Regions from separate parts of the Bradyrhizobium sp. JR3.5 genome, predicted to be linked through region 2. Evidence: riboswitches for the same ligand, from Rfam matches in the RefSeq annotation. Region 2 holds a riboswitch; the other holds the start of a gene.
The links. Region 2 has a riboswitch for ZMP and ZTP ahead of ACVWW1_RS07045 (bifunctional 5,10-methylenetetrahydrofolate dehydrogenase/5,10-methenyltetrahydrofolate cyclohydrolase). Riboswitches for the same ligand answer to the same signal wherever they lie in the genome.
Positions count from the first base shown of each region.

Region 1: linked by a shared signal. The riboswitch ahead of ACVWW1_RS22700 (serine hydroxymethyltransferase) and the one ahead of ACVWW1_RS07045 (bifunctional 5,10-methylenetetrahydrofolate dehydrogenase/5,10-methenyltetrahydrofolate cyclohydrolase) in region 2 are both predicted to bind ZMP and ZTP.

Region 1 is NZ_JBSRYV010000002.1:1,234,598-1,249,498, forward strand. Features, by position in the region: gene ACVWW1_RS22665 (ABC transporter permease) at 1-488, shown strand, start outside; gene ACVWW1_RS22670 (ABC transporter permease) at 454-1,371, shown strand; gene ACVWW1_RS22675 (ABC transporter ATP-binding protein) at 1,368-2,348, shown strand; gene ACVWW1_RS22680 (ABC transporter ATP-binding protein) at 2,367-3,323, shown strand; gene ACVWW1_RS22685 (LysR substrate-binding domain-containing protein) at 3,478-4,485, opposite strand; gene bla (class A beta-lactamase) at 4,585-5,484, shown strand; gene ACVWW1_RS22695 (ankyrin repeat domain-containing protein) at 5,802-6,551, shown strand; ZMP/ZTP riboswitch at 6,635-6,720, shown strand; gene ACVWW1_RS22700 (serine hydroxymethyltransferase) at 6,755-8,032, shown strand; gene ACVWW1_RS22705 (c-type cytochrome) at 8,137-8,703, opposite strand; gene ACVWW1_RS22710 (outer membrane protein assembly factor BamB family protein) at 8,779-10,488, opposite strand; gene ACVWW1_RS22715 (ABC transporter substrate-binding protein) at 10,929-12,422, opposite strand; gene ACVWW1_RS22720 (ABC transporter ATP-binding protein) at 12,479-13,513, opposite strand; partial or broken gene ACVWW1_RS22725 (ABC transporter ATP-binding protein) at 13,510-14,515, opposite strand; gene ACVWW1_RS22730 (ABC transporter permease) at 14,519-14,901, opposite strand, start outside.
Region 2 is NZ_JBSRYV010000001.1:1,403,342-1,418,242, forward strand. Features, by position in the region: gene ACVWW1_RS06985 (dihydrodipicolinate synthase family protein) at 1-586, shown strand, start outside; gene ACVWW1_RS06990 (NUDIX hydrolase) at 586-1,383, shown strand; gene ACVWW1_RS06995 (alpha/beta hydrolase) at 1,503-2,447, shown strand; gene ACVWW1_RS07000 (DMT family transporter) at 2,483-3,364, shown strand; partial or broken gene ACVWW1_RS07005 (PAS domain S-box protein) at 3,639-6,321, shown strand; gene ACVWW1_RS07010 (GrlR family regulatory protein) at 6,485-6,835, opposite strand; gene ACVWW1_RS07015 (hypothetical protein) at 7,074-7,505, shown strand; gene ACVWW1_RS07020 (VOC family protein) at 7,521-7,904, opposite strand; gene ACVWW1_RS07025 (hypothetical protein) at 8,172-8,513, shown strand; gene ACVWW1_RS07030 (hypothetical protein) at 8,581-8,811, shown strand; gene ACVWW1_RS07035 (hypothetical protein) at 9,029-9,547, shown strand; gene ACVWW1_RS07040 (hypothetical protein) at 9,671-10,087, opposite strand; ZMP/ZTP riboswitch at 10,305-10,384, shown strand; gene ACVWW1_RS07045 (bifunctional 5,10-methylenetetrahydrofolate dehydrogenase/5,10-methenyltetrahydrofolate cyclohydrolase) at 10,400-11,263, shown strand; gene ACVWW1_RS07050 (MaoC/PaaZ C-terminal domain-containing protein) at 11,516-11,866, shown strand; gene ACVWW1_RS07055 (zinc-ribbon domain containing protein) at 12,018-12,440, shown strand; gene ACVWW1_RS07060 (hypothetical protein) at 12,656-12,949, shown strand; gene ACVWW1_RS07065 (hypothetical protein) at 13,086-13,457, shown strand; gene ACVWW1_RS07070 (hypothetical protein) at 13,498-13,791, opposite strand; gene ACVWW1_RS07075 (hypothetical protein) at 13,911-14,396, shown strand; partial or broken gene ACVWW1_RS07080 (alkane 1-monooxygenase) at 14,393-14,901, opposite strand, start outside.

The DNA of each region.
Region 1 (14,901 bases), on a different contig from region 2:
CGGTGAAGCTGGACTGGCTGCCCTTCGTCTACACCGACGTGCCCGGCAGCGGCATCCCCTGGCTGCTGGAGATGATCCGGCAGGCCATCATGCCGGTGATGGTGCTCGGCCTGTTCCAGGCGGCGTCGATGACCCGCTTCGTGCGCTCGGCGATGCTCGACGTGATCCGGCTCGACTATGTCACAACCGCGCGCGCCAAGGGGCTCGGGCAGGCCAAGGTGATCGTCAAGCATGTGATGCGGAATGCGATGATCCCGGTCGTCACGCTCATCGCACTTCAAATGCCCGCCGTGTTCGGCGGCGCCATCGTCACCGAGCAGATCTTCCGGATTCCCGGCATCGGCTCGCTCCTGATTTCGTCCATCCTCGCCAACGATACGCCGGTCGTGATGGCGGTGACCTTCGTGTTCGCGTGTCTCGTGGTGCTCTTCAACCTGATTGCAGATGTCCTCTATGGCTGGCTTGACCCTCGCATCTCCTTCCGCTGAGCGGCGCGGCTACTCGCCCTGGCGCGAAACCTGGCGGCGCTACCGCCGGCACCGGCCTGCCGTGGTCAGCGCCGTGCTGCTGCTGCTGCTGATCGCAGCCGTCGTGATCGGCCCGTTCGTCTGGCGCGTCTCGATGAGCGACATCGACGTGGTGGCAGGCATGCAGGGCCCCTCGCTGGCGCATCCGTTCGGCACCGACGATCTCGGCCAGGACCTGCTCGCCCGCATGATCTATGGCGGCCGCATCTCGCTCGCGGTCGGCCTCGCCGCGATGCTGGTCTCGGTGTTCGTCGGCACGCTGATCGGCGCGCTCGCCGGCATGTCGCGCGGCCCGCTCGGCTATGCGCTGATGTGGCTGACCGACCTGTTCCTGTCGCTGCCGCAACTGCCGCTGCTCTTGATGCTGATCTATCTGTTCCGCGACGGGCTCAAGGCCGTGTTCGGCCCGGAGGGCGGCATCTTCATCCTGATCGTGCTTGTGATCGGAGGGTTACGCTGGATGCCGGTCGCACGCCTGGTGCGCGCCCAGTTCCTCTCCCTGCGCGAAAAGGAATTCGTCGAGGCGGCGCGTGCGCTCGGCGCGAGCCCGGTGCGGCAGGTGGTGCGTCACATCCTGCCCAATGCGCTGGGACCCGTGATCATCGCCGGCACGATCGACGTCGCCGCCGCGATCATCGCCGAATCGACGCTCTCGTTCCTCGGCCTCGGCTTCCCGCCGGATACGCCGACCTGGGGCCGCATCCTCTATGACGCCAAGGACTTTCTCGACATCGGCCCGCATTGGGCGCTGTTTCCGGGCGGCGCGATCTTCATCGCGGTCGTCGCCATCAACTTCATCGGCGACGGGCTGCGCGACGCGCTCGATGCGCGCAAGGTGATCTGATGGCGCTGCTCGACATCAAGGGTCTGAAAACCCATTTCACCACCGACGACGGCATCGTCCAGGCGGTCGACGGCGTCGACATCAGCATCAACCGCGGCGAGACGCTCTGCGTGGTCGGCGAATCCGGCTGCGGCAAGACCGTCACTGCGATGTCGATCCTGAAGCTGATCGCGATGCCGCCGGGCAAGATCGTCGCAGGCGAGATCATGTTCGAGGGCCGCGATCTGGCGCCGCTGACCAGCCATCAGCTCGACGACATCAGGGCCAAGGAGATCGGCTTCATCTTCCAGGAGCCGATGACCTCGCTCAACCCGGTGCTGACGATCGGCGAGCAGATCGCCGAGAGCCTGCGCCGCCACGAGGCGGTGACCAGGAAGCAGGCGCTCGAGCGCACCATCGAGATGCTGCAGCTGGTGCAGATCCCCAATGCCGCGGGCCGCGTGCATCACTATCCGCACCAGTTCTCCGGCGGCATGCGCCAGCGCGTGATGATCGCGATGGCGCTGGCCTGCCGGCCCAAACTCGTCATCGCCGACGAGCCGACCACCGCGCTCGACGTCACCATCCAGGCGCAGATCCTCGACCTGCTGCAGGACATGAAGGAGCGCCTCGGCATGGCGGTGATGCTGATCACCCACGCGATGGGCGTGGTCGCGGAGACCGCGCAGCGCGTCGTCGTGATGTATGCCGGCAAGGTTGTGGAAGAGGCGCCGGTCGACGAATTGTTCGGCAATCCGAGCCATCCCTACACCCAGGGCCTGATCCGCTCGATCCCGCGCATCGATCTCGACGCCGAGCACAAGACCCGGCTGGAAGCGATCGGCGGCTCGGTGCCGATCCTGATCAACCCGCCGCCCGGCTGCCGGTTTGCTTCCCGCTGCAAACACGCCATGAGCATCTGCACCGACCAGGAGCCGCGGCTGCGCGAGATCGCGCCCGGCCATCGCATGGCCTGCCACCTCGGAGACGCGTCATGAGCGAGTGCTTCGTAACCGCTGCTGCGCGTCAGCAATCTGAAGAAGCACTTTCCGGTGCTCGGCGGCCTCTTGTCGCGCGAGGTCGGGCAGGTCTATGCGGTCGACGGCGTGTCGTTTGCGGTCAACCGCGGCGAGACGCTGGGGCTGGTCGGCGAATCCGGTTGCGGCAAGTCGACCACCGGGCGTTGCGTGCTGCGGCTGATCGAGCCGACCTCCGGCGAAGTCGTGTTCGACGGCCAGAACGTGATCGGGCTTGGCGGCGGCGACCTGCGCGCCATGCGGCGCAACATGCAGCTGGTATTCCAGGACCCGTTCGCCTCGCTCAACCCGCGCATGACGGTCGGCGCGATCCTCGCCGAGCCCTTCATCATCCATAATCTCGTGACCTCGGCCAGCGAGCGCGAGGACCGCGTCGCGCGCCTTCTGGTCAAGGTCGGGCTGAAGGCCGAGCACATGCGGCGCTATCCGCATGAATTCTCCGGCGGCCAGCGCCAGCGCATCGCGATCGCCCGCGCGCTGACGCTGGAGCCGAAGCTGATCGTGTGCGACGAGCCGGTCTCGGCACTCGACGTCTCGATCCAGGCCCAGGTCATCAACCTGCTCGAGGATCTGCAGGCCGAGCTGAACCTCACCTATCTGTTCGTGGCCCACGATCTCTCCGTCGTCGAGCACATCTCCGACCGCGTCGCGGTGATGTATCTCGGCCGCATCGTCGAGCTCGCCAAGGCCAGCGATCTCTACCGCAATCCGCAGCATCCCTACACCAAGGCACTGCTGTCGGCGGTGCCGGTGGCGGATCCCAAGGCGAAAAAGCTGCGCATCCGCCTCAAGGGCGACGTGCCGAGCCCGATGAATCCGCCGAAGGGCTGCCACTTCCACACCCGCTGCCCGATCGCCGAAGAGCGTTGCCGCCAGAGCGCGCCGGAGCTACGGCAAGGCAGCAACGGGCATTCTGTGGCGTGCCATCTGGCGTAGCGGCGGATCGCCCTGCTCGATCAGGTCGAGCACGTAGCTGGCTGCAGCGCTCTCTGCTCCCTCACCGTCACCCTGAGGAGCGCGTAGCGCGTCTCGAAGGGTCGACGGCCACCAGCTGGGCCGTACATCCTTCGAGACGCCGCTTCGCGGCTCCTCAGGATGACGGGGCTGGATGAACTTCGACTAGCGTTGCCGCTTCTTCGCGGGCTTTGTTCTGGCCTTCTGCTTTGGCTTTTGGCTTGGGCCGTGCGGCGGCCATCTCCACCGCGCCCCTCACCTCTTCGCGCTCGCTCACCTCCGCCCGCAGCGTATCCAGCAGCCAATCCCGAAACGCGCGCATGCCTGGCGTCACCTCGCGCGACTTCAGCCAGGTCAGCCAATAGGACCCCGCCGGGACTTCAGCCGCGAATGGCCGCAGCAGCCGGCCCGACGCCAGCTCGTTCTTGAACATCGCAGTCGGCACCAGCCCGACGCCGACGCCGCGCGCGGCCGCCTCGGCCATCGCAACCGAACTGTCGAAGATCGGTCCCTGGATTTTCGGGCATGGCGCGCCGGCCACCGCAAACCACAACGGCCATTCTTCGGCGCGGTAGGAGCGCAGCAGGAATTCCTGCGCGAGATCGGACGGCTTGCGCAGCCGGCCCGCCACGTCAGCGCAGCACACCGGCGAGAGCGGCGCGGACAGCAGATGGATCGCCTCGGTGCCGTGCCACGAGCCGTCGCCGAAGCGCAGCGCAAGATCGAGCCCGTCGCCCGCGATATCGACGCGGTTGTTGTTGGTGAGCAGGCGCAGGTCGATATAGGGATGCGCGCGCTTGAAGCGATCGACCCGCTGCAACAGCCATCCGGTCGCAAACGTCGTGACGCAGCCGACGGTGACGACCTCGCGCGTGCCTTTGGCCTCGATGCGGTCGATCGCAGCCCCGATCCGGTCGAACGTGTCTGACAGCACCGGCAACAGCGCCAGCCCTTCGTCGGTGAGCACCAGTCCGCGCGGCAGACGGCGGAACAGGCTCGCGCCGAGGAGTTCCTCGAGCTGCTTGACCTGGTGGCTGATCGCGGTCTGCGTCACGCGCAACTCCATCCCCGCGCGCGTGAAGCTCAAGAGCCGCGCGGAAGCCTCGAAGGCGCGCAGCGCGTTCAGCGGGAGATGCCGGCGCATGGCGTCATGACCAAGTTTTTCTCATGCCTCGTTGTATAAATGATCGTTTGTGCGCCGTCACGCCGTTCGGCAGGTTCGCGCCGCCAACGGAGACGGGACATGCTGACGAGACGGACATTGGGATTGCGCGCACTGGGCCTTGCGGCCTCCTGGACCCTGCTGCGGCAAAGTGCAGCGGCGGCACCGGGCGAGCCGGCGCAACGGCTGCAGGAGGAGTTTGCGCGCATCGAGCTGGCAACCAGCGGCCGGCTCGGCGTCGCCGCGCTCGACATGGAGACCGGATTGCGCGCGAGCCAGCGCGGCGACGAGCGGTTCCCGATGTGCAGCACCTTCAAGGCGCTGGCGTCGGCCGCGGTGCTGCACCGGGTCGACCGCGGCGAATCCAGCCTCGACCAGCGCGTGCAGGTTGAGGCCAAGGACATCTTGGCCTATGCGCCGGTGGCCAAGCAACACGTCGGATCGAGCATGACGCTGTCCGAACTCTGCGAGGCCGCCATTACCCTAAGCGACAATACCGCTGCCAACCTGCTGCTGCGCGAGATCGGCGGGCCTGCCGGCTTCACCAGCTTCTTCCGCACCATCGGCGACAATGTGAGCCGGCTCGATCGCTGGGAGGTGGCGCTGAATGAAGCGGTGCCGGGCGATCCGCGCGACACGACGAGCCCTGTCGCGATGCTGAAGAGTCTGCAGCGCGTGGTGATCGGCGACGTCCTGCACGCCGCCTCGCGCCAGAAGCTGGTGGGCTGGATGGTCGCCAACAAGACCGGCGACACGAGGCTGCGCGCCGGCGTGCCCCGCGACTGGCGGGTTGGCGACAAGACCGGCACCGGCGAACGCGGCACCTATAACGATATCGGCGTGTTCTGGCCGCCCGGCCGCAAGCCGATCGTGGTGACGGTCTACCTGACCGGGGCAAGTGCTCCGATGGAGAAGTGCAACGAGGTGATCGCCAATGTCGCGCGCGCCGTTGCGAATGCGAGCACCGGACAGACCGGTTAGAGCAGCACAACGCCGCGCGGCACAACGGCGCTGCGCGGCGCGACATCCCTGCGCGGCTTGAAAATCGCCGCGCGGCTTGGCAGCAATCAAGGATCATGCGACGCTCAATCCGAATGGCGATGCCGTCAGCAGGCCATACGGAGGACACGTCTTGTATCGCTGCATCGCCCTCGCCGCGCTGCTTGTTGCAGGCCACGTTGACAGCAGCCGCGCGGCGGCTGACCCGGCGCGGTGTCGCGAGCTGATCCGCAAATACGAAACCGACAAGGCGCAGCTCAGCGCAGTCGAAATCTCGCTGACCTTGTTTGCGGCGGCCAATGCCGATTGCATCAATCTCGCCACCGCGCTGCTCGATGGCGGCGCCTCGGTCGACGCGCGGGGACCGGCTCGGCGCAAGGCCGCTGAGCCACGCCGCCCGCTCCGGCCATCTCGACATGGTCGACCTGCTGCTGGCCCGCGGTGCGCCGGTCGATGCGCGCAACCTCGCGGGATCGACCGCGCTGTATCTTGCCGCCGAGCGCGGCCATGTCGCAATCGTGCAACGCCTGATCGACCGCGGCGCCGACGTCAATCTCACCGGACGCAGCGGCGCTTCGGCGGTCGCGGCCGCCGCCTATGCCGGCCGGGACATGGTGGTGCGCATGCTGCTGGCGCACGGCGCCGACGGCCGCAAGGCCGACGACACCGGCAAGCCGCCGGTGGTGTATGCGGCCGCCGGCGGTCAGCTCGGCATCGTCAAACAGCTGCTCGCGCTCGAGATCGACATCAACGCACGCTATGCCAACGATCTGACGCTGCTGATGTGGGCGGCCGGCCCCGATGAGACCGTGCCGGAGGCGCAGGCGCTCGAGGTCGTCTCCTATCTCCTGGACGCAGGCGCCAGGATCGACGAACGCGACGCCCGCGGTCGCACGGCGCTGATGATCGCCGCCGAGGGCAACCACCCGGCGATCGCGAAAGCACTGCTCGCCCACGGCGCCGATGCGGCGCTGGCCGACAAGGCCGGCAAGCACGCCGCCGATCTCACCATCCTGTCGGCGCTGCGCGAGGAGCTGACGCCGCGCTGAGGCATGACGCGATGGACTCATTGGTTGCGAAAGGTCCGCGGGTCGGCTAGATTTTTCTCTACGAAGAGTCTCCGTGCTCATTCGTCCTATCGCGCGACTGGCGAGCTAACGTGGAATCGACCACGGGGAAGCGCGAAGGGTTCCAACGCCGATCGCCTGGGCAACCAATCTGCTGGAAAAACAGCGTGTTGAGGAGCCCGAGCATGCCGTCATTTCACAACGAACTGTCCATCAACGATCAAGAGATCGCTGCCGCCCTGGTAGGGGAAGAGCGCCGTCAACAGGACGGCGTCGAACTGATTCCGTCCGAGAATTACACGTACCCGGAGGTGCTTGAACTGCTCGGATCGATCTTCACCAATAAATACTCCGAGGGATATCCGGGACGCAGATACTACGGCGGCCAGCAGTATACCGACAGCATCGAGAACCTCGCACGCCAGCGGGCCTGCTCGCTTTTTCGTGCCGAGCACGCCAACGTTCAGCCGCTTTCCGGATCACCGATGAATCAGGCCGTCTATCTCGGCCTATTGAAGCCCGGCGACACGATTCTCGCCATGGACCTCTCCCACGGCGGTCATCTCACCCATGGCGCGCCGGTGTCCCACATGGGGCGCTTGTTCAACTTCGTTCGTTACAAGACGGCCCCGTCAAACGGCGCGATTGATTTCGATGAATTGCGCGCGATTGCGCGTGAAGCGCGTCCGAAGATGGTGTTGTGCGGCTACAGCTCCTATCCGCGCGACCTGGACTATGCGGCATTCAAGAGTATCGCCGACGAAGTTGGCGCGCTCACGATGGCTGACGTGAGCCACTATGGCGGGTTGGTTGCCGCGAATGTCATGCGCAATCCGCTTGATGCCGGCTTCGACATCATGACGACGACATCCCACAAGACACTGCGCGGCCCCCGCGGCGGGATCATCCTGTGCCGGAAGGAGAATGCCGGTCGGATCGATGCTTCCGTCTTTCCAGGTTTGCAGGGCGGACCTCACATGAACGTCGTGGCCGGGATTGCCGTGACGCTCAAGAAGGCGGCGACTTCGGATTTCCAGGTTTACGCGCGGCAGGTTCTGCACAACGCGAAGGTTCTTGCCGGCGCGTTGATGGAACGCGGGATGAAGCTGGTCACGGACGGGACGGACAATCACATGATGGTCGTCGATACAGTAGCGTCCGTCGGATTGGACGGGCGAGCAGCCGAGGACGTGCTCGATGCCATCGCCATCACCACAAACAAGCAGGTTATTCCAGACGATCCGCGCCCGCCGCTCAGGCCAAGCGGTATTCGCCTTGGGACACCGGCGGCGACCACGCGTGGTATGGGAGACCTCGAAATGCGCCGTATCGGTGAGTTCATTGCGGCGGCTCTGCAGGCGAACGGAGACGATGCGGTCGTCGCGCGTCTCAGGTCGGAGTGCATCGAGATGTGCCGGGCCTTTCCTGTTCCAGGCGTGGTGTCCAGGTCTCGACCGAACTGATCGGTTGTACGGCAACCGGAACTTGACTCGCAGATATGCAGAACGGGTCGGGCGCCGGCGCCCACCCTCGATCACCAAAGACGCATATGCGATAGCCCTGCCCGCTACAGCCCCGCCAGATAGTCCACCAGCGCGGCGAGGTCGTCGGGCGACGTCGCCAGCATCAGGTCGGACATGCCGGGATTGTTGCCGCGCGCGCGGGTACGGAAATCGGCGATGGTTTTCGCGAGGTAGTCGCGTCCCATCCCGGCAAGCCGCGGCACCGTGCCGTCGCCCTGGAAGCGATCGAGATGGCAGGCCGGGCAGCCGACCGAGCGGCTGGCGCTGACCGCCTTCTCCGCCACATCCTTGGGCGCGCGCGGCTGGCCGAGATCGGGCCATGGCTTCTGCGAGAAATATTCCGCGATCGCCAGCATGTCGTCGCGCTCGAACTGGGTCGCGATCGGCTGCATGATCTCGCTCTTGCGATCGCCGCGCTTGAAATCGCGGAGCTGGATATAGAGATAGCCGGCCTGCTGGCCCCAGATCGTCGGAATGGTCTTGTCGACGGGCTTGCCGTCCTCGCCGTGGCAACCGGTGCAGACCTGCACCTTCTCCTCGATCGTCTCCGCGCGCGCTTGCGCCGCCATCAGCAGCAGCGCGGCGCCGCACATCATCAATTTACCGAACATTGGCTCATCCGAAGAAAACAGAGGCGGGACCGAACCGGTCCCGCCTCGCCGCGCGATTATGCATCCCGCCTCGGCTCAGTCGAGCGTGAAGGCGATGATGTTGTTGCCACGCTTGTAATCGATCTGGGTGTTGCCACCCGCGCCGACCACGACATATTGCTTGCCGCCGATCATGTAGCTCGACGGCGGCGCGTTGACGCCGGCGCCGGCGCGGAAGCTCCACAGCTCCTTGCCGCTCGACGAATTATAGGCCGCGAACTTGCCGTTGCCCTCGCCGGTGAACACCAGGCCGCCGGCGGTGGCGAGGATGCCGCCGATCATCGGCTCGGGCGTCTTGACCTGCCATTTGATCTTGCCGGTGTTGTAGTTCACCGCGGTGATGTTGCCGGACTGCTTCTCGCTCGGGATCACCTTGAAGGCGCCGCCCAGCCACAGCTTGCCGTTCGGATAGGCCGAGCTCTCGACGTGGTAGGTCATCGGCTGGTGCAGGTTGATGGCGTAGGCCAACTCCTGTCCGGGGTCGGTGGCGATCGGCGACCATTCGACGCCGCCATTGGCGCCGGGCAGCATGCGCGCGCCTTCCTTGGTCGGCAGCACCCACATGTTCTCCTGCGGCACCATCGCCTCGGAGAAGCGGATCAGGCTGCAGTCCTTGCGATCGTGCACATAGATGTGCCCGGTCTTGCCGGCATGAATGACGCCGGGAATCGTCTTGCCGTCCTTGTCCTTGACATTGACCAGCACCGTCGGGCTGACCGCGTCGAGGTCCCACACATCGTGGGCGATGTACTGGAAGTGGCAGACATACTTGCCGGTATCGAGATCGAGCGCGACCAGCGAGTTGGTGTAGAGGTTGTCGCCGGGCCGGTTCGAGCCGTCGAGGTCGGGCGAGGGATTGCCGACGACGAAGTAGATCCGGTTGGTCGCCAGATCGACCGACGGGTTCTGCCACACGCCGCCGCCGAGCTTGGCATAGGGATCGCCGATCTTGGCGAGCATGTCCTTCTCGGCCTGGATATTGCGATGCATGTCGCGGCCGGTGGCGTCCTTGGTCGCCCAGACGCCGACGGAGTTCTCCGGAATGGTGTTGAAATTCCACAGCTGCTTGCCGGTCTTGGCGTCATAGGCGCGCACGAAGCCGCGAATGCCGTATTCGCCGCCATTGGTGCCGATCAGCACCTTGTCCTTGACCACGGTCGGCGCCATCGTCTCGCTGTAGCCGAGCTCGGGATCAGCGATGTTGGTGGTCCAGACCACCTCGCCGGTCTTGGCGTTCAGCGCCATCAGTTTGGAATCCAGCGTCGCCAGATAGACCCGGTCGCCGAGCACCTGGACGCCGCGATTGTTGGGACCGCAGCAATAGACGGTGATCGGGCCCATCTTGTGGGCATAGTGCCAGAGCTGCTGGCCGGTCTTGGCGTCGAGCGCATAGACATGGCTGAACGACGTCGTGACATACATCACGCCGTCGACGACGATCGGCGATGTCTCGAGCGACTCCTTGACGTCGGTCTGGAAAATCCAGGCGACGTGCAGGTTCTTCACATTGTCCCGGCTGATCTGCTTGCCCGGATAAAACCGTGTCTGGGCGTAATTTCCGTTGGTGAGCAGGAAGTCCTTGGCGTTCTTGTCGGCGGCGTTGAGCTGCTCCTGGGTCACCGGAGGCACATTGGCGTTACCCAGGACCGACTGCTTCTCCTGCTTGACTTCTTGTGCGATGGCAGCACCGGACAACAGGCCAACGCCGACCGCTGCGGCGAATGCCGCAAGCCCTTTCACGTACATGGTCTCCCCCGTTATTTCTTGGTTGCAGTATCAGGGATGATGTTTGCTACTTCCCCTTCGAGGCCTGGCCGCCGTAGCAAGCGCGCACCGTCGGTGGCCCTTGGTTGCGCTGCAATAGGTGATCAAAAAAAACAACGACAGGTATCGATGGACGGGTTCCATGTTAGCGCTGTCCTTCACAAAGACAACCAATGCGCTCAATGCGAAGCCACAACAACATGCGTTCGCGCGCCCGAAGTGCTACGAGCGCTGGCTTGCATCAACCTGAGCAATATCGGTGGCTTCCGGCGCCTTCGCGCATCGCCGGACACATTCGCCTTCGCAGGCGCAGCACGCAAAATGAGACTAAGCGTCAAGCGACGGCGTCGCGCGAGGTGCGGCGCCGGCTGAGGCCATTGGTCTCCGCCGGCGCGATCGCTTCCTCCCGGATTACTCCCAGGTTACTCCCAAGCCCAGGTCGAGAAATCATTCTCAAACTGCGGCACGTCCTTCCACACGCCCTTCAGCTTCTTGCTGGCGATCGTGATCAATTGCGGCTGGAAGAGGAAGCCGGCGACCGCATCGGTTGCCAGCATGCGCTGCGCGTCGCCGAGCAGCTTGGCGCGGCCGGCCTCGTCAGGCGTCGCCATGATCTGCTGATAGAGCGCGTTGAACGCCTCGGACTTGTAGCCGAGATAGTAATCCGGCTCGGTCAGCTTCACGAGGTCGAACGGCTCGACATGCGCGACGATGGTGAGGTCGTAATTGTGCGGGCCGGTGAAGACCTGCGACAGCCACTGCGCCCATTCCACGTTCTCGATCTTGGCAATAATGCCGACCTTGGCGAGCTGCGCCGCGAGGACTTCGCCGCCCTGCCGCGCGTAGGACGGCGGCGGCAGCTTGAGGCTGAGCTCGAGCGGCGTCTTGACGCCGGCCTCGGCCAGCAGCTTCTTGGCCAGTTCGGGATCATAGGGGTTGATGCCGGTGGTATCGACATAGCCGAGCGATCCCGGCGTGTAGAAACTGCCGATCGGCGTGCCGAAGCCGTCGACCGCGCCGTCGATCATCGCCTTGCGGTCGATCGCCGCCAGGATGGCGCGGCGAACGCGGACGTCGTCGAGCGGCTTCTTGCGCTCGTTGATGCCGACGATGGTCTTTGTTCGCGAGCCGCCGATCAGCACGTTGAAGCGCGGGTCGGCCTTGAACTGCGCCAGGCTGCGTGCCGCCGCAACCCGCGGGAACGCGTCGACGTCGCCCGACAGCAGCGCCGCGACCTGCGCGGCGGGATCGCCGATGAAGCGGATCGTCACCTTGGCGAGCTTGATCGCGGCGGCGTTGCGATACTCCGGCCATTTGACCAGCGTGATCGACGAGCCCTTGGCCCAGTTGCCCGTGAGCGTGTAGGGTCCGGTGCCGACCGGCTGGGTCGCATCGGTCGGCGCGCTCTTCGGCTCGACGATCGAGCCCGACGCCTGGCCGAGCAGGAACGGCAGGTTGGGCTCGGCGTACTTCAACGCGACGACGATGGTCTCCGGGTCCGGCGCCGTCACCGACGCGAAGGCCTGGTACAGGCTCCTGTCCTTGTTGGTCGAGGTCGGCGCCGCGGCACGGTCGAACGTGAACTTGACCGCCGCGGAATCGAACGGCTCGCCATTGTGGAATTTGACGCCCTTGCGGAGCTTGAAGGTGTAGGTCTTGAGGTCCGGCGAGGCCTGCCAGCTTTCGGCGAGCAGCGGCGACACCGAGCCGTCCTCGTTGATCTTGGTCAGCGTCTCATAGACGTTGTAGAGCGTGACTTCGGCGATCGCCGCGGCCGCCGCGTTGGTGGGATCGAGTCCCGGCGGCTCCAGCGTCATGCCCATCACGACGTTGTCCTTCTTGCCCTGCGCGAGGCTCGGCAGCGGTGCTGCGGCGAGCGCGGCGGCGGCCGCAACGATGCACAATTTTCTCAACATTGGTCTGCTCCCCGGACGTGCTCTTTGATCAGCCTGGGCCGGTCCCGCACAATAGACTAACCGGCCTCCGCGACCACCGGCGGCAGCGCCATCACGGCTTCGGCGTAATGGCAGGCCGCCAGATGGGCGTCTCCCACGCTGCGTAGCGCAGGCGCGGCCTCGCGACAATGCTGGTCGGCGAGAGGGCAACGCGGCGCGTAAGGACAGCCGGCCGCGGCCGATGCCTGCGAGCCGATCGCCTGCGCGCCGCGGCGCCGCCGGACGCGACCTGCCCGGGCGCGCGGAACCGCATCCAGCAGCGCGCGCGTATAGGGATGGGCGCTGTGGGCGAACAGATCGGCGGGACGCCCCTGCTCGACGATCCGCCCAAGATACATCACCGCGATCTCGTCGCAGAGCAGATCGACCACCGCAAGGTCATGGCTGATCAGGATATAGCTCAACCCGAACTCGTCCTGCAGGTCCTGCATCAAATTGAGCACCTGCGCCTGCACCGAGACGTCGAGCGCGGAGACCGGCTCGTCGGCGACGATCAGTTTCGGCTGGGTGATCAGCGCGCGCGCGATCGCGATGCGCTGGCGCTGGCCGCCGGAGAATTCGTGCGGGAACTTGTCCATGTCGGCATCGCGCAACCCGACCTGCTGCAGCACCGTGGCGACACGCTCGCGCAGGCTGCCGCGATCGATCCGCCCGAGCGCAGTCAGCGGCTCGGCCACGATGCGCGCGACGGTCTGGCGCGGATCGAGCGAGCCGTAGGGATCCTGGAACACCATCTGGAAATCGCGGCGCGCATGGCGCAGTTCGTCCGGCGGCATCCGGTTGAGGTCGCGGCCCAGCAAACACACTGTGCCCGATGTCGGCCGCTCTAGCGCCATCACCAGCCGCGCAAAGGTCGATTTGCCTGACCCGGACTCGCCGACGACGCCGAGGCTCTTGCCCGGCATGACCTGCGCTGTGACGCCGTTGAGCGCATGCACCTGCGCCGCCGGCTTGAACAGGCTTTCACGCGGCAAGGTGTAGCGTTGCGCGAGATCCGTCACCTCGAGCAGCGGCCTCGCGGGCGCGGACCGGGGTTGATCGAGCACAGTCATGTGCCAACGCTCCCGGCGGCCATCGAGACGTCCGTCCTGATGCAACGCACGCCATGCGCCGCGCCGACATCGACGACAGCCGGCAGCGCCGCGCGGCAACGTCCTTCCACGATCGCGCAGCGATCGGCGAAGGTGCAGCCCGCAGGCAGGTCAACCAGCTCCGGCACGGTGCCGGCGATGGTCCTGAGTCGCGTCCCCTTGCGCGCGCCGAGCCGCGGGCGGGCGCGGAACAGGCCCTGCGTATAAGGATGGCCCATCCGGGTGAACACGGCGTCGGTGGCGCCGCTTTCGACGACAGTGCCGCCATACATCACCATCATGCGCTCGACATTCTCGGCGATCACGCCGAGATCGTGCGAGATCAGGATCATCGACATGCCGCGCTCCGCGACGAGATCGGCGATCAGATCGAGGATCTGGCCCTGGATCGTGACGTCGAGCGCGGTGGTCGGCTCATCGGCGATCAGCACATCGGGCTGGCAGGCCAGCGCCATCGCGATCGTGATGCGCTGGCGCTGGCCGCCGGAAAACTGGTGCGGATAGGCATCGACCCGCCTCGCCGCATCAGGCAGGCCGACGCGATCGAGCAAGGCAATGGCTTCCAGCCGCGCCTCTGTTGCCGAGACGCCGGTATGACGCCGCAGCGGCTCGGCGACCTGGTGGCCGATCGTGTGCATCGGATTGAGCGCGGTCATCGGCTCCTGGAAAATCATGCTGATGCGGTTGCCGCGCAGCTTGCAATAGGCCGCGTCGGGCAGGCCGACGAGCTCTGCGCCGTCGAGCCGAATGCTGCCGCTGATCACGGCGCTGTCGGGCAAGAGCCCCATCAGGGCCAGCGCCGTGACCGATTTTGCCGCAACCGGATTCGCCAACCAGCCCGAGCGTCTCGCCGCGGCGAAGCGCAAAGCTGACGCCGCGGACGGCCTGCGCCAGGCCGCGGCTGGTGTTGAGCCGGACGCCAAGGTCCTTCACCTCGATCAGCGGCGCACCTGTGTCAGCCATTGCTCAACGCTCCCGCGCCAGACGGGGATCAAGCAGATCGCGCAACCCGTCACCGAGCAGGTTGAGCCCGAGCACCGCGATCGCGATCGCGACACCGGGATAGACCGCGAGCATCGGTGACTGGAACAGCAGGGTCTGCGCATCGTTGAGCATGCGGCCCCAGGACGGCTGCGGCGGCTGGGTGCCGAGCCCGAGATAGGACAGCGCGGCCTCGGCGAGGATCGCGAGCGCGAACTGGATCGTCGTCTGCACGATCAGGATCGACAGGATGTTCGGCAGCACATGCTCGATCGTGATACGGAATGAGCCCTTGCCCGCGGCGCGCGCCGCCAGCACGAATTCGCGGGCCCAGATCGCGTTCGCCGAGCCGCGGGTGACGCGGACGA
Region 2 (14,901 bases):
GGCGCAGGAGGCGATCGGCGACGATATTCCTTGGGTGCTGCAGGACTATCCGCTGACGCTCACCGTGGTGTTCACGCCTGCGGTGATCCGCAAGATCGTGATGGATTCGCCGTCCTGCGTGATGCTCAAGCACGAGGACTGGCCGGGCCTCGAGAAGATCTCGGCCTTGCGCAACTTCCAGAAGGACGGCTCGCTGCGGCCGCTGTCGATCCTGGTCGGCAATGGCGGCCTGTTCCTCGATTTCGAGATGGAGCGCGGCGCCGACGGCGCGATGACGGGCTATGCCTTTCCCGAGCTCCTGATCGACGTCGTCAATTTGTCGAAGGCCGGCAAGCGCGATGCCGCGCATGATCTGTTCGACGCGCATCTGCCGCTGATCCGCTACGAACAGCAGCCTGGCGTTGGCCTGACCGTGCGCAAATACGTGCTGCAGAAGCGCGGCATCATCTCCTCCAGCGCCCAGCGCAAGCCCGGTGCTGTCATCACGCCACAGGCGAGGGCGGAGGTCGATTATCTGCTCTCCCGCGTGGCGCGCGTCGACCGTCGTGCCAATCTGCAACCGCAATCCAGTGCAGCAGGCCAGTAATGACCGAGATTGTTGCCCCGCGCCTTGCGTCGACCGTGCTGCTGCTGCGTGACGGAACGTCGTCCGAAATTGAAGTCTTCATGATGGTCCGCCATCACCAGATCGAGTTCAACTCGGGTGCGCTGGTGTTTCCGGGCGGCAGCGTCGACAAGAACGACAAGGAGATCGCCGCCGATCCCGCGCTCTATTCGGGCGGGGAAGGGCTCGACGGCGACGCGCTCGGTTTCCGCATCGCCGCGATCCGCGAAACCTTCGAGGAGAGCGGCATCCTGCTGGCGCGGCCGCGGGGGTCGAAGGATCTGGTCGACGCCAGGCGCGCGAACGACATCGCGACCGCGCATCGTGCGGCGTTGAACGAAGGCAAGATCACCTTCCTCAAGGTGCTCACGGACAACGGCATGGTGCTCGCGCTCGACGAGCTCGTGCCGTATGCGCACTGGATCACGCCGGAAGGCATGCCGAAGCGCTTCGACACCTGGTTCTTCCTCGCCGCCGCGCCGCCCGAGCAGCTCGGCGCCCATGACGGCAAGGAGTCGACCGACTCGATCTGGGTATCGACGCGCGAGGCGCTGGAAGGCGGCGAGAGCGGCCGCTTCAAGCTGCCGTTCCCGACCACGCGCAACCTGATCCGGCTTGGCAAGCAGCCGAGCGTCGGTGCCGCGCTCGCCGACAGCAAGGGCAAGTCGATCGTCACGGTGATGCCCGTGATGACCAAGACCGCCACCGGCCGCCAGCTCCGCATCCCCAAGGAAGCTGACTACGACGGCGAGGTGTTCGACGTCGGCGCGATGGGCTGAACTCTCGCGGATCCGGGCCACGATACTTCGGCGGGCATCGAAATATAGTCGCCAGAAGCTCGCTATAACCACGTCAATCACCGCGCTGGGCGAACGGCCCGGCGCAAAGGAACCCCGACGTGGCAACATCTCTCGAAGCGGCAATATCTCTCGAAGCCCACCTGACGCTGCCCGGCAGCGATCACACGCTGCTGCTGCGGCACTGGCCGGGCGCGGGCGATCCGGTGCTGTACGTTCACGGCGCGACGTTTCCCTCAGCGCTGTCGGTCGGCTATCGCTTTGGCGGGCGTTCCTGGGCGGACGATCTCAACGCTCGTGGTTTCGACGTCTGGGGTTTCGATTTCACAGGCTTCGGCGGCTCGAGCAGGGCGCGGCAAATGTCGATGCCCGCGAGCGGGGTCGCGCCGCTCGGCCGTGCGCCGGAAGCCGCCAATCAGGTCGGTGCGGTGGTCGATCACATCCGCAAGGTGCGCGCCGGTGTGCCGGTTCATATCGTCGCGCATTCATGGGGCACGATGGCGGCCGGCCGTTTTGCGGCCGATCGTCCGGATGCCGTCGGCCGCCTCGTGCTGTTCGGGCCGATCGTCCGGCGCGAGCTGGAGGGGCTGCCACGCCCCGAGAGCATCGGTGCATGGCGCGAGGTCTCCATCGCGGATCAATTGAAACGATTTGTCGAGGACGTCCCGCCGTCGCATCCGCCGGTGCTGATCGAGCCTGACCTCGCCGAGTGGGGGCCGGCCTATCTGGCGAGCGATGCCGGCGCGGCCGGACGCAATCCGCCGGCGGTCCGGATTCCAAACGGGCCGCAGGCCGACATCATCGCCGCGATGTCGGGACGGCTGCCCTACGACCCGCGCCGCGTCCAGGCGCCGACGCTGATCGTCCGCGGTGAATGGGACAACCTTTGCCAGGATGCCGACGCCGCCTGGCTGACACATGCGCTGGGCGCGTCGCAGAAGGCCGATGTCGTCGTGCCGAGCGCTACGCATTTGATGCATCTTGAACACGGGCGGGAAGGCCTGTTTGCGGCAACCACCGCTTGGCTCGCAGGGGGCGCGTCGTGAGCGGCCCCGCGACCGGCGACGCGCGCCAGCCCCCTATGGGCTTCGAGCTGGCGCTGCTGCTCGCGCTCGCCACCCTCTGGGGCGGCTCCTACATCTTCATCAAGCTCGGCGTCGCGACCATTCCGCCGATCACGCTGATCGCGGCGCGCACTGCAATCGCGGGGCTCTTGCTGCTCGTCATCATGCGGATGCGCGGCGTGACGATGCCGATGGACGGCGCGACCTCGCGCCGCTTCATCTTCCAGGCCTGGCTCAACAGCGTGATCCCGTGGACGCTGATCGCCTGGGGCGAACGCTTCGTCGATGCCGGCCTCGCCACCATCCTCAATTCGGCCTCGCCGATCTTCACCTTCCTGTTCACGGCCGCGATCACCCGTCATGAGGCCGCGAGCCCGCGCAAGCTGTTCGGGGTGATTGCCGGCATGGCCGGCATCTGCCTGATCGTCGGCGTCGATGCGTTCCGCGATCTCGGGGAGGGCATCGTGGCCGAGGTCGCGATCGTCGTCGCCACCATCTGCTACGCCTGCGCCGCGATCTTCAGCCGCGGCTTCAAGGGGCTCGACCCGATGGCGCCGGCCGCGGGCTCCCTGATTGCGGGCGCCGCGGTGCTGATTCCGCTCAGCCTTGCCGTCGAACGGCCCTGGACGCTGACGCCATCGACCAGTTCGCTGCTCGCCTTGCTGGCGCTTGCGGTGTTCTCGACCGCGATCGCCTTCGTGATCTACTTCCGCCTGATCCAGACTCTGGGTTCGGTCGGCACCACCGCGCAGGCCTATCTGCGGGTGCCGATCGGAGTTGCGCTCAGCGTCGCCTTTCTGGACGAACGGCTGAGCCCGACGGCGTGGATCGGGCTCGCCTGCGTCGTGATCGGCGTCGCCGCGATGACGATTCCGGCACGAAGGACCACCACGGCCTGAGGTCATCGCCGCGATGACGATCCCGGCGCGGAGGAACGCCGCGGCTAATGTCCTGTCTCCCGAAACCGGCTGCCGGCTGGATGTCCCCGGATGCGTCAAGGAGGCCGGCATCCCGTCGGACGAGGCCTGACGTCCACCCTGTGCCGGAATCGGCCACCGACGGCCCCCCGGGTGACACGGGTCACACCGCCGGCCGGCGAGGGGCTTCAGCATGTTTCCCCAAAGCCCGTAATTTCCCGTATATTGGGGCGCATTGGACCCCGGCCTTGATGACATGACCGCTGAATTGCCGCCGAATTCGCAAGCGCCGCGTGCGTTCTCCCTCTCCATTGGCCAGCTCACGTTCGGCAGCTTCCTGCTGGTGTTGGCTGTGATCATCATCACGTCCACGGCCAGCGTGATCGCGATCCGGCACATCGATACGACCTTCGCCGAGCTGCAACGGCTGCAAAGCGTCGGCGACATCGCCGAGGACATCGATCGTCGCACCAACGAGCTGCGGCTGGCGGCGCGGGACTTCGTCACCGAGCCCGGAAACCAGTCGGCCCAGGTCGCAGAGGCGGCCCAGTCGCTGAGCGAGATCCTGAAGAAGACCCGGATCGAGCTGGCGCCCGAGCAGCAGGACATGATCGACGGCGTCACCCAGCGGCTGGCGACCTATCGCAGCGGGATCGAGCGCATCTCGGCGTTGCTCAGCCGCCGTGCCGAGATCGTCGCCGGGCTGCCGCCGCTGCGCGATGCGTTCGACAAGGCGGTCGCCGCGAGCGATGATGCGGCGCTGGCCAACACGCTGTCGCAGGCGCAGAGCCGCATCGCCACCGCGCTGTTGGCGCACAACACGTCGGCCGCCGAGCAGGCCGCGCAAAGCATGCGGGCGATGACCATCGCCGAACCCGCCCTGCGCGGCGCGGTCGACAATTATGCCGAGGCGATCAGCGCGATTTCAGTCCGCGAGGGCCAGATCGCCGACATCGACCGCGAGGTACTCGGCGCCGAAGGCCGCCTGATCCAGAAGGTCACCGAGCTACTGCGCGAGCTTAGCTCCCGCCGCGGCCATGTGCTGTCGCGCGATTTCGCGCGCACGCTGGCGGAGGCAAAATGGCAGAGCATCGTGCTCGGCACGGCGGGGGTGCTGATCGGCCTGTTCGCTTCGGTGCTGGTGGTTCGCCGCACCGTTCGCCCGCTCGCCCGGATCGCCGGATCGATCCGCAAGGTCGCGGGCGGCGAGAAGAGCGCGTTCATTCCGGGCGCCGATCTCGACAACGAGATCGGCGACATTGCGCGCGCCGCCGAAGTGTTCCGCCAGACCTTGGTCGATGCCGACAGCGCGCGCGAGGCTGCACTGCGCGCGCTTGCCGAGCAACGGCTCGCCGAGGAGAGCTACCACAAGCTATTCGAGGCATCGGTCGACGGCATCTACGTCACGACGCCGGGCGGCGCGCTGCTCAACGCCAATCCGGCGCTGGCGCGGATGATGGGCTATGCCACGCCGCAGGACCTGATCAACGGCATCGGCGACATCGCCTCTACCGTCTATGTCGATCCGGCGGCACGGGAGCAGTACCAGCAGCTGATGCGGCGCGACGGCACGGTGCGCGACTACGAGTATCAGGTGCGCTCGCGCGACGGTACCGTGCTGTGGCTGTCCGATTCCGCGACCGTCGTACGCAACGACGAGGGCGAGGTGGTCCGCTACGAGGGCACGGTGCGCGACATCACCGACCAGAAGCGCGCAGAGGACGCCATCGCCGAAGGCCGCCGGCTGTTGCAGATGGTCATCGACACGGTGCCCGCCGTCATCAACGTCAAGGAACGCAACCTGCGCTACGTGCTGATGAACCGCTACATGGCGGGTATCTTCGGCATCGAGCCGCAGGACGCGATCGGCCAGACCACCGCCGAGCTGATGTCGCGCTACGGCGCAGCCAAGACCGACGAGAACGACAAGCGCGTCCTGTCGGCGCGCCGCGAGCTTGGTTTCTATGAGGAAGAGTACAAGGACGCAGCCGGCAACATGCGGCAATGGCTCGTCAACAAGCTGCCGATCCTCGATGCCCAGGGCGACATCGAGAACATCGTCACGGTCGCGCTCGACATCGGCGAGCGCAAGCGCTCCGAACAGGAGATGCGCAAGGGCGAGGGATTCCGCGGAGGCGGCGCTGCGCAATCTGCGGGAAACCCAGAATTCGCTGATCGAGGCCGAGAAGCTCGCCGCGCTCGGCCGCCTGGTCGCCGGCGTCGCCCATGAGGTCAACAATCCCGTCGGCATCAGCCTCACGGTGGCCTCGGCGCTGGAGCGCAAGACCGCGAACTTCGCGACCCAGGTCGAGCGCGGCGACCTGCGCCGCTCGAGCCTCAACGACTTCCTGAACACGGCGCGGGATGCCTCCTCGCAGCTGGTCGCCAATCTGAACCGCGCCGCCGAGCTGATCCAGTCGTTCAAGCAGGTCGCCGCCGACCGCAATTATTCGGACCAGCGGACCTTCGATCTCGGCGATCTCACCGAGCAGGTGGTGATGAGCCTGCGGCCCGGCCTGCGCAAGCACAATCTGACGCTCAACGTCGATTGCGAGCCGAACCTGATCATGAATTCCTATCCCGGACCGTACGGCCAGGTGCTGACCAACCTGTTCCTCAACGCGGTCGCGCATGCGTTCCCGGACGGCAAGGCCGGCGAGGTCGAGATCCAGGTGCACGCCTCCGGCAACGACTATGTCGAGGTGATCTTCGCCGACAATGGCTGCGGCATGAGCCTCGACGTGCGCCGCCGCGCCTTCGATCCGTTCTTCACGACGCGGCGCGACCAGGGCGGCACCGGGCTCGGGCTGCACATCGTCTACAGCATCGTCACCAATCGCCTCGGCGGCCGGCTCTCGCTCGATTCCGCGCCGGGCAACGGCACCCGCATCCAGATGATCCTGCCGCGCATCGCACCGCTGGAGCAGGCGGCGGAGTAGGTGAGCGATGAGTCGGTGGCGCCAGCTTTAGCTCCGTCATCCTTGAGGTGCGAGCCTCTTCAGCGAGCCTCGAAGGATCGACGGCCACCGACCGGGCCGTGCATCCTTCGAGGCTCGCTACGCTCGCACTTTAGGATGACGGGTCAGATGCCGGTGCGATGACCTAATTGATATCCGCGAGCTTGTGCAGCGTGGCGCCGAAGATCAGGCTCGCCTTGCCGACCAGCGCGGTCCCACTCATGGTGCCGCGGGTGTCGGTGAAGGTGCCGGAGACGCCGATGCCCACCGGCGCGGGCCCGCCGAACAATGGGTTGTCGGTCTCGCGCGGCGTGGTGTGGCGCTGCACGAGGACCTCGCCCTTGAACGCGTCGCCCTTCACCGTGTAGCTGCCGGTGTAATAGAGATAGGCATCGCCGCCGAGAATTTGCCCGTCGCGGAAAAGAATCACTCCGCTGCCCTTGCCGACGCGTCCGTCCAGCAGGGTGACGTGGATTGAGTACAGCCCGTTCTTCATAACGTCCCATGTACCGGCTGTCGCGCCCGCAGCAATCCGGATTGGTTTTTTATGCCAAAGCGAGCAACCTCGTGCAATGCGGCAGGTTGATTCCGGGGGTATCCGGGCTGACCGTGAACCCTCGGTTCCTGCCAGGCGGTGTGACGGCGCGATGACAGCGGACCGTGCGCGCGAATCGAACTGGCCCGCGAAATGCATAGCTCTGGTTGCACTGGCCGGTGAGTGCTGGAGCGAACACATGTCAGACTGGATTGAATCGGGCGGCCGTTTGGCGCGCCCTCGCAATGCCAATGGAACTTGGGCCCGTCGTGCGGGCCGTGTGATGGTGTCTCTCGGGCTGATGATGCTGGTGTTGGCGGCGGCCGTACAAATCGCGCGGGCGCGCGATCCCGACGGCCGCTACGCCAATTCGCCGCTCAAGGAATGGTTCGACGGTCTGCGCAGCGGCAAGGGACCGTGCTGCTCGGATGCCGACGGCAGCGCGGTCAGCGATGTCGATTGGGAGTCGAAGGACGGGCACTACCGCGTGCGCCTCGATGGGGCCTGGGTCGACGTCCCCGACGAGGCTGTGGTCACCGAGCCCAATCGGGTCGGCCGCGCGATGGTCTGGCCGATCAAGAGCTACATGGGCGTGACGATCCGCTGCTTCATGCCCGGCAGCATGACGTAGCGGATCGGTCTTCGCTCACGCGTATTTCTGGTCGCGCTCGAGCAGTTCGATCGAGATGCCCTGCGGGCCGCGGATGAAGCAGATCCGCACGCCGGGGCGGATCGTGGTCGGCTCCTTGGTGAACTCGACACCCTTGGCCTTGATCTCGGCCGCGACCGCGTCGATGTCCTTCACGGTCAGGCCGAAATGATCGAGCCCCTGATACGGCGTCACCGGCGGGGCGTTGACGCCGTCGCCTTGCGTCACCTCCGCGATGAACACCTTGGCGCCGCCGAGCTGGACGTCGATGCGGCCGGGGCCGCGGATGATCTCGCCGCCGAGAATGTCGCGCAGCCAGGTCGCGGTGGCCTCGGGATCGGGACTGCGCAGATGGACGTGGTCCCAGGTGACGACAGGCATTGCGATCTCCTTGTTGTTCTCGCGCGCGCTTGGGGCGCGGCACTCGCTCTCGGGCGGCGCAAATCTAGCGATCGGTCCGTTGGGATACCATGCCTCCGTGATGCCAGCCGCAAGATTGTCGTCCCGGAATGAAACCATTCCGGCGGTCGGTGATTGATCTTGCGTGGCCGCTCGACCTGCGGCCGTCCCGGATGCCGCACGCTGCGATGCCTGCGGCTTCTGTGCTGGGTGACGGCTTGATCGGGCGTCGAGGGTGAGGGCACGACGATGCGGATCGGCTTGGCGTCGTTTCGAAGATTTGGCGCCGGACGTCTCGGTGAGGGCGGCCTTTACGCCAGCCTGCTGCTGTCGGTGATCGCGGTCGCCGGAATTGCGGCGTGGTTCATGCTCCCCGAGCCGAGCGATGCTGGAGACCAGGATGTCTGGCGGGTGTCTTCCGCCGTCATCCGCACCGTGCAGGATGCATCGACCGGGGTGCAGCCCGGCCAAATCACAAATCAAGCTGGAAAGGACACGCCAGCCGCACCGGCAGCTGAGCCGGCCACAGTCGGCGTGGCCACCGCCGCGCAGCCGGCCGAAGCGGCCAAAGCGTCCCGAGCCGGGTACTGAAAGATCGCCGCTGGACAGGCTGCGGATCGCCTCGCAATCCTGGCGGCGCGGCGGGCTGGGCTCGAAGGTGCTGGTCACCCTGACGCTGCGCAATGCCAATGATTTCGCGGTGAAGGATATCGAGATCGCCTGCGCCTTCATCCGCGGCGACGGCAGCCCCGTGACCGAACGCAAGCGGCTGATCCCGGACACCATCGCCATGAGGAGCCGCAAGACCTACCCGCCGATGCTGATCGGGTTCGTAAATGTTAACGCAAACAAGGCGAAATGCACGGTCGTGACCGCCAGCCGCGCCTAAACCCTGCATCCCGAAAAAGTGACCGGGAATTGACTTGCCGGGTGAACCGTAACGGCCAGGCAGGAACTAACTAATAAGCCGACCGTTAGAGAACGACCCGGGAGGGCGGATGGCGTCTGTCCGGGTGATCATGCGCAGACGATGAATTCGTTGCGCGATGACAAGATGTCGTCGCGTCGAGTTGAACCGCGCCCGTAGCGCGGGGGGAGCTACCAAAATGCCTGTGGCGCGTTATTTCCTGTTCGTTGGTGGCGTGCTGCTCGCGCTGCTCTTCATCGTCAATGCCATCGTACCGCAGGAGGCCGTAGTCGCCAGCCAGGGCCTGTCGTCGCCCGGCGTCGACAGCAAGACCATGGTACGCATCAAGTCGACCCAGAAGCTGCCGGAGCGGGTGGTGTATGACACCAACCTGCCGACCATCGTTCCGTCGCAAGTGAACGCGGTCGCCGCAGCGACCCCGGCGGCTGCCAGCGATGCGTCGGCGCAGGCCCGCGTCCGTGACACGTTCGCCCAGTTCATTCCGCCGGAGAAGGCTGACGCGCGCAAGGGGCCGGTCGTGGCCGAGGCGAAGCCGGCCGAGCAGCCGGTGCAGGCGCCGAAGAAGCGCAAGATTGCGCGCAGCCATACCCATTCCCAGCAGCCGATGCGGTTGGCCCAGCCCGGAATGTATCAGCCTTACCGTGTCGCGCAGCAGCAGCCGCGCATGGGCTTCTTCGGAGGCTTCGGTACCTGGTAGGCACGGACACGCCGCAATCGGCAATCGATACGCCGCCGCAAACACTTTGCGGCGGCGTTTTCGTGTCCGCGATGCCAGCCGGGTAACCGGTTGCGGGAAGGCGCCCGGGGTGGCCGGAACCGGTTAGCGCGGCAGGCGCGGAATCTTGTCGGCGAAGCCGTTGTAGCAGGTCAGCCGCTCGTCCTCCTCCTTGACGAACCGGCATTCGGCGACGCCCTTGGCAGGGGCGGCCTTCGGCTTGGGCTGCGGCTTGAAGATCTCATCGTAGCACATCAGTCGCTCCTTGGTGGCGTCGTCGATGTCCTGGCAGGCCTGGAGCTTCTGCGCGACCGATTGCGGCTTGCCGGGTGCTGCGGCCTTCTCGCCCTTCTTGGCCGCCGATTTCTTGCCGACCTGGACCAGCGGCTTGTCGCCGACCATCGGCTGCGAGGCCGCCGCCGGCTTGTCAGCGGCGGGCGGTGGCGTGGTGGCTGGAGCGGTGCCTTGAGCAAGCGCGGCAGCCGGGCAGAGGAGCGCCAGCGCGAGGATGATATGTCTCATGGTGAAAATGTCCGAAGTGGCGTGATGACCGGAAGGATGGCGCCGGGGATCGGAAAAGTCCGGCAAGCGCCGAGGCTTATCGCAAGTTCTGCCCGAATCCTACCCCCGGAGGGGCCCCGCCCGGCACCGATCCACCGGCAAAAACAGGGGCAATTCGTCGCCGGTTCGGCCGCAAGCGAGCGTGATTTGCGTTTGCCGGGCCGGGCGGCTATGACGGCGGCATCTGCGCGACTGGCGCTTGGATGGACCACCATCGGGGAGCGCAGAGACTGAACGCCGCGCGCCTGGGCACCGCTTCGAAACGGAGGTGCCATGACGGCGAACATTCTTGATGGGCATGCACATGCCCAAATTGTCATCGACAAGGTTGCGAGCGAACTGGACCGGCTGCCCCGCGCGCCCGGGCTCACGGTCGTGCTCGTTGGCTGTGACCCGGCGAGCCAGATTTACGTACAGAGCAAGGTCAGGATGGCCGAGCGGATTGGCCTGCGCGGCGAGGTCGAGCGCCTGCCGGATGACGCCAACGAGGCCGATCTGCTTGCCAGGATCGACGCGCTCAATGCGCGCGACGATGTCGACGGCATCCTGATCCAGCTGCCGCTGCCGGCGCATATCGACGCCTTGCGCGTGATGGCGGCGGTCGATCCCGCTAAGGATGTCGACGGCCTGCACGCGCTGAATGCAGGCCGGCTGTTTCACGGCGACGATGCCTTGGTGCCGTGCACGCCGCTCGGCTGTCTCCGGCTGATCAAGTCGATCCGGCGAGATCTCACCGGCGCTCATGCCGTGGTGATCGGCAGCTCCAACATCGTGGGCAAGCCGATGGCCGCGCTGTTGCTGCAGGAGCAGGCGACCGTGACGCAAACCCACATCCACACCCACGGCATCAGCAAGATCTGCCGTCAGGCCGATATCCTGGTCAGCGCGGTGGGGAAGGCTGGGCTCGTGCGCGGCGACTGGATCAAGCCGCAGGCCATCGTGATCGACGTCGGCACCACGCGCGTCGAGAAGCCGGACGGCGGCTACGCGGTGTGCGGCGACGTCTTCTTCGACGAAGCGGTGCAGGTCGCCGGCGCGATCACGCCGGTGCCGCGCGGCGTCGGCCCGATGACGATCGCCTGCCTGATGGAGAACACGGTGAAGGCCGCGAAGGCGAGGGCGGCGCGGCTGCAATAGCCGCGGGGGCTTGTAGCGAGACGCGGGCGGCGGGTGCCGCTCGCGTCGTTTCCGCGCGCCCGGAGCCCGGTGCGCGAAGTTCATGACCCCGGGGGTCATGGAAAGCCCGCAGCATTGGTCTATCGTCGCGCGACAGACGGAGGCGCGCGATGCTGTATGCGGAAGATCTCACCGAGGGCCAGACATTCCAGCTCGGCACCTACACGATCGGCGAAGCCGAGATCCTGGAGTTCGCCCGGCAAATATGATCCGGTGCCGATCCATACCGACCCCGTCGCGGCTGCGGCGGGCCCGTTCGGCGGCCTGATCGCAAGCGGCTTCAACACCATTGCGATCTATCAGCGGCTCGTCGTGGAGGCGATCTGGACCAAGGTGGCGGGCATCGTCGGGCGGAGCTTCGAGATCCGCTTGCCGAGCCCGGTTCGCCCGGGAGCCACGCTCACCGGCCAATCCCGGATCCAGAAAATCACCATCAGGTCGGAGCGGCGCGACGCCGTCGTGATCTTCAAGACCGAGCTCGTCAACGACGAGCAGCGTCCCGTGCTTGTCCTGGTTCTCGATGCGCTGATCCACATGCGACCGGCGGAGCAGGGGCGGACGTAACCTCCGCCCGGATCGATCTGGCCGCCCCGCGATGCTGCGGCTACCATGGCAAGCCTGCGCCGACCTGCAGCGGATCAATGACGTCGTCTTGATACGGCCGGGCTGCCGGACGGCAAGTTCGTCGATACGGTGCAAGACGGATGGCATGGGCGTGAAGCGGAGCAAGCAGACGCGCGGCGAGATCGAAGCCAAACAGCGCAAGGCTGAGGAATGGCGTCGCACGCTGGCGCAACGCGCCGCCGAACGGCAGCGCCTGCGCGACTACAAGATCGCGCTGGCGCGCGACGAGGTTGCGGTGGTCACGAGCCAGCTCGCCGCCTCGAACAGCTATTCGATTCCTGATTTCGTCGAACGCGGAACCTATCGGCCCGAGCCCTTTGTCTGCAAGGATTGCGGCGTTGCCGAGGTCTGGACGCCGTTGCAGCAGAAATGGTGGTACGAGACCGCCAAGGGCGACGTGTTCACCAAGGCCGTGCGCTGCCGGGCCTGCCGCACCAGGGCGCGCGCACGCAAATCCGCTGCGCGCCGCGTGCATCTGGAAGGGCTCGCCAGGAAGAAGCCGTCCGCCACGTAGCGAGCGGGTGCGCCGGACGTCGCGCCACACTTCACATAGCGACGGATCTGGAACCCGCGCGCACGCGGTCAATGCGTCGCGCGTGCGGAACGTTTCGTGGCCTGATCGGTTCGAGACTTCGAAGCCCGCGGCGACGGGCGCGGGCGGGGAGGAACCAGCCAGGGAAACCATTGAAGGAAACCACTCAGGCCGGAACCAACAACAAGGAGCAGCGGATGAAGCTTAATTCCACGCAAGTCAAGCAGACCATGACGCAACTCAACGCGCAGGTGCTTCCGGATGATCATCCGGCGGTGGCGCAGCTGAACAGCGTGTTCGGCGAGCACACATTCTTCGTCGACACTAGCGGGCTCAAGGTGCTCGAACCCGCCCAGAGCTCCGACATGCCGGGGCAGACCGGCGAGGTGGTGAGCCTTGCCGAGTGGAGCGATCCGGAGCTGACGTCGCTGCGGCCGCACGAGCCCGAACCGACCGGCGTGCTCATCACGCTTGAACCCAGCAAGCACTAGGAGCGTTTTCGAAATCGGCCTTCCTGATGGCGACAGTCTCCAACGTCACATCAAGAGGTGCCGAAAGTCACATGGCAAATCGGCGCCGCCTGCGTATGCATCGGTTCGAGATGGGTATCCAGGCGGTGAGGGCCAGATGGGGATCGTGCGGCGCTGGAGCTCTGATGAGGACGAGAAGCTCAGAGAACTCGCCAGGGCCGGCAAGAACGCTCTCGAGATCAGCAACGAACTGACCCGCAGCGCGTCGGCCGTGCGCCGGCGCGCCGAAGTGCTGTCGGTCCTTATCATGGCAAAGGCGTTTCGCGCGCGCCCCTCGCATGTCGCCACCCATCTGGAGCGGGTCGCGATCGATGCGATCCGACATCGCCGGCCGTTTCCCGCGGGTGTCGGCCCGAGCACCATTGCCGGAATGATCGAGAAGGGCTGGATCCTGCCGGAGATGGGGCGGAAATATCGCGTCACCGATGCCGGCGTGGAAGCCGTACGCCGGAAGATCCCGAGCGGGTGAGAACGGGTGGCGGCAAGACGCGCCGTGGACCGACGCGCGATCAGCGGCGGAGGGCAAGATTCTCCGCTCGGGAAGGGCGCTCGCGCCGTTGAGGGAGGATGAGGCTGACCGCCAGCAGTCTCCCATCCAACCGTCCGGCCCGATCGCACCGATGCTCAACGCCCAGCAAGTTCAAGCTCCAGATGACCGATACCAGCGTTTCGCCGATCTTGCGCCGTTCGTTCGTGACGCGATCGGCACCATCGCCGCATTGAGCACGGCGCAGCGGCTGGATGTGGAATTCCTCGAACGCGAATTCATTCCCGCGCTGGGGCTCAATGACGAACTGCTTCACGAGCAGCCGCCGGAGCTTGCACCGAGCTTCGGCGAGGCCTCCACCTCTGGCAGTACCCGAACCAGCTCGCGCCCTATCTGGCCTGGCTCGCGCGCAACGCGTCCGGCATTTCCTCCTATATGGAAATCGGCTGCCGCTGGGGCGGCATGTTCGTCCTGGTTGCGGAGTGGCTGAGGCACAGCGGCGCCGACCTGAAGACCGTGATCGCGCTCGATCCGATCGCGCCGACGCCCTCCATCGCGACCTATTTCGAGCTGCTGCAGGAGCAGGCTTCGATCGAGCCGGTCTATCTCCAGGCCTATTCGACGTCACCGCTGGTCGGTGCCCATGTCGATCGGCTGAGGCCCGACTTCGTTTTCATCGACGGCGATCACAGTCTGCGCGGTGCGATGCAGGATCACCTGCTGGTGCGCTCCCACGCCAGCATCATCGTACATCACGACATCCACTCCCAGGCCTGTCCGGATACGACGCTGCTCTGGAAAGCCCTGAAGGAATTCGAAGCACCTGGCTTCGATGCGTTCGAACTCACCAGCCAGTATCCGTCCGTGAACGGCTCGTTCCTCGGCATCGGCGCGATGAAGCGGCGGTCCGGGCAGACCTAGAAGCGGCGCCCGTCGCGACATGCATTCACCGGCCGGTCGCCGAGATTGAGCTTGCTCTTGTCGCCGCCGGCCCACGCCAGTGTCTTCGGGTCCATCACGCGGAACCAGAGCGGCGGGATCGCGGCAAGACCGAACATGCCGGTGTAGCCGTTCGGCAGCCGCGGGATGTCGTCGAAATCGCGCAGCGACTGGTAGGGGCGCATCGGGTTGGCGTGGTGATCGGAATGACGTTGCAGATGGAACGTCATTAGGTTCGAGACGATGTGGTTGGTGTTCCAGGAGTGGCGCGGCTCGACCGCCTGGTAGCGGCCGTTCGGCAACTTCTCGCGCAGCAATCCGTAGTGCTCGACATAATTGGCCTGGGTCAGCGCATACCAGCCGAGGAAATGATGCGCGACGATGAACGGCGCGACCTTCCAGCCGAACAGCGCGATCAGAATCGCCGCGACGACGAGCGTGAGCGCAAAGCCCTGCAGGATCTCGTTGTTGACCGACCAGACCGGCT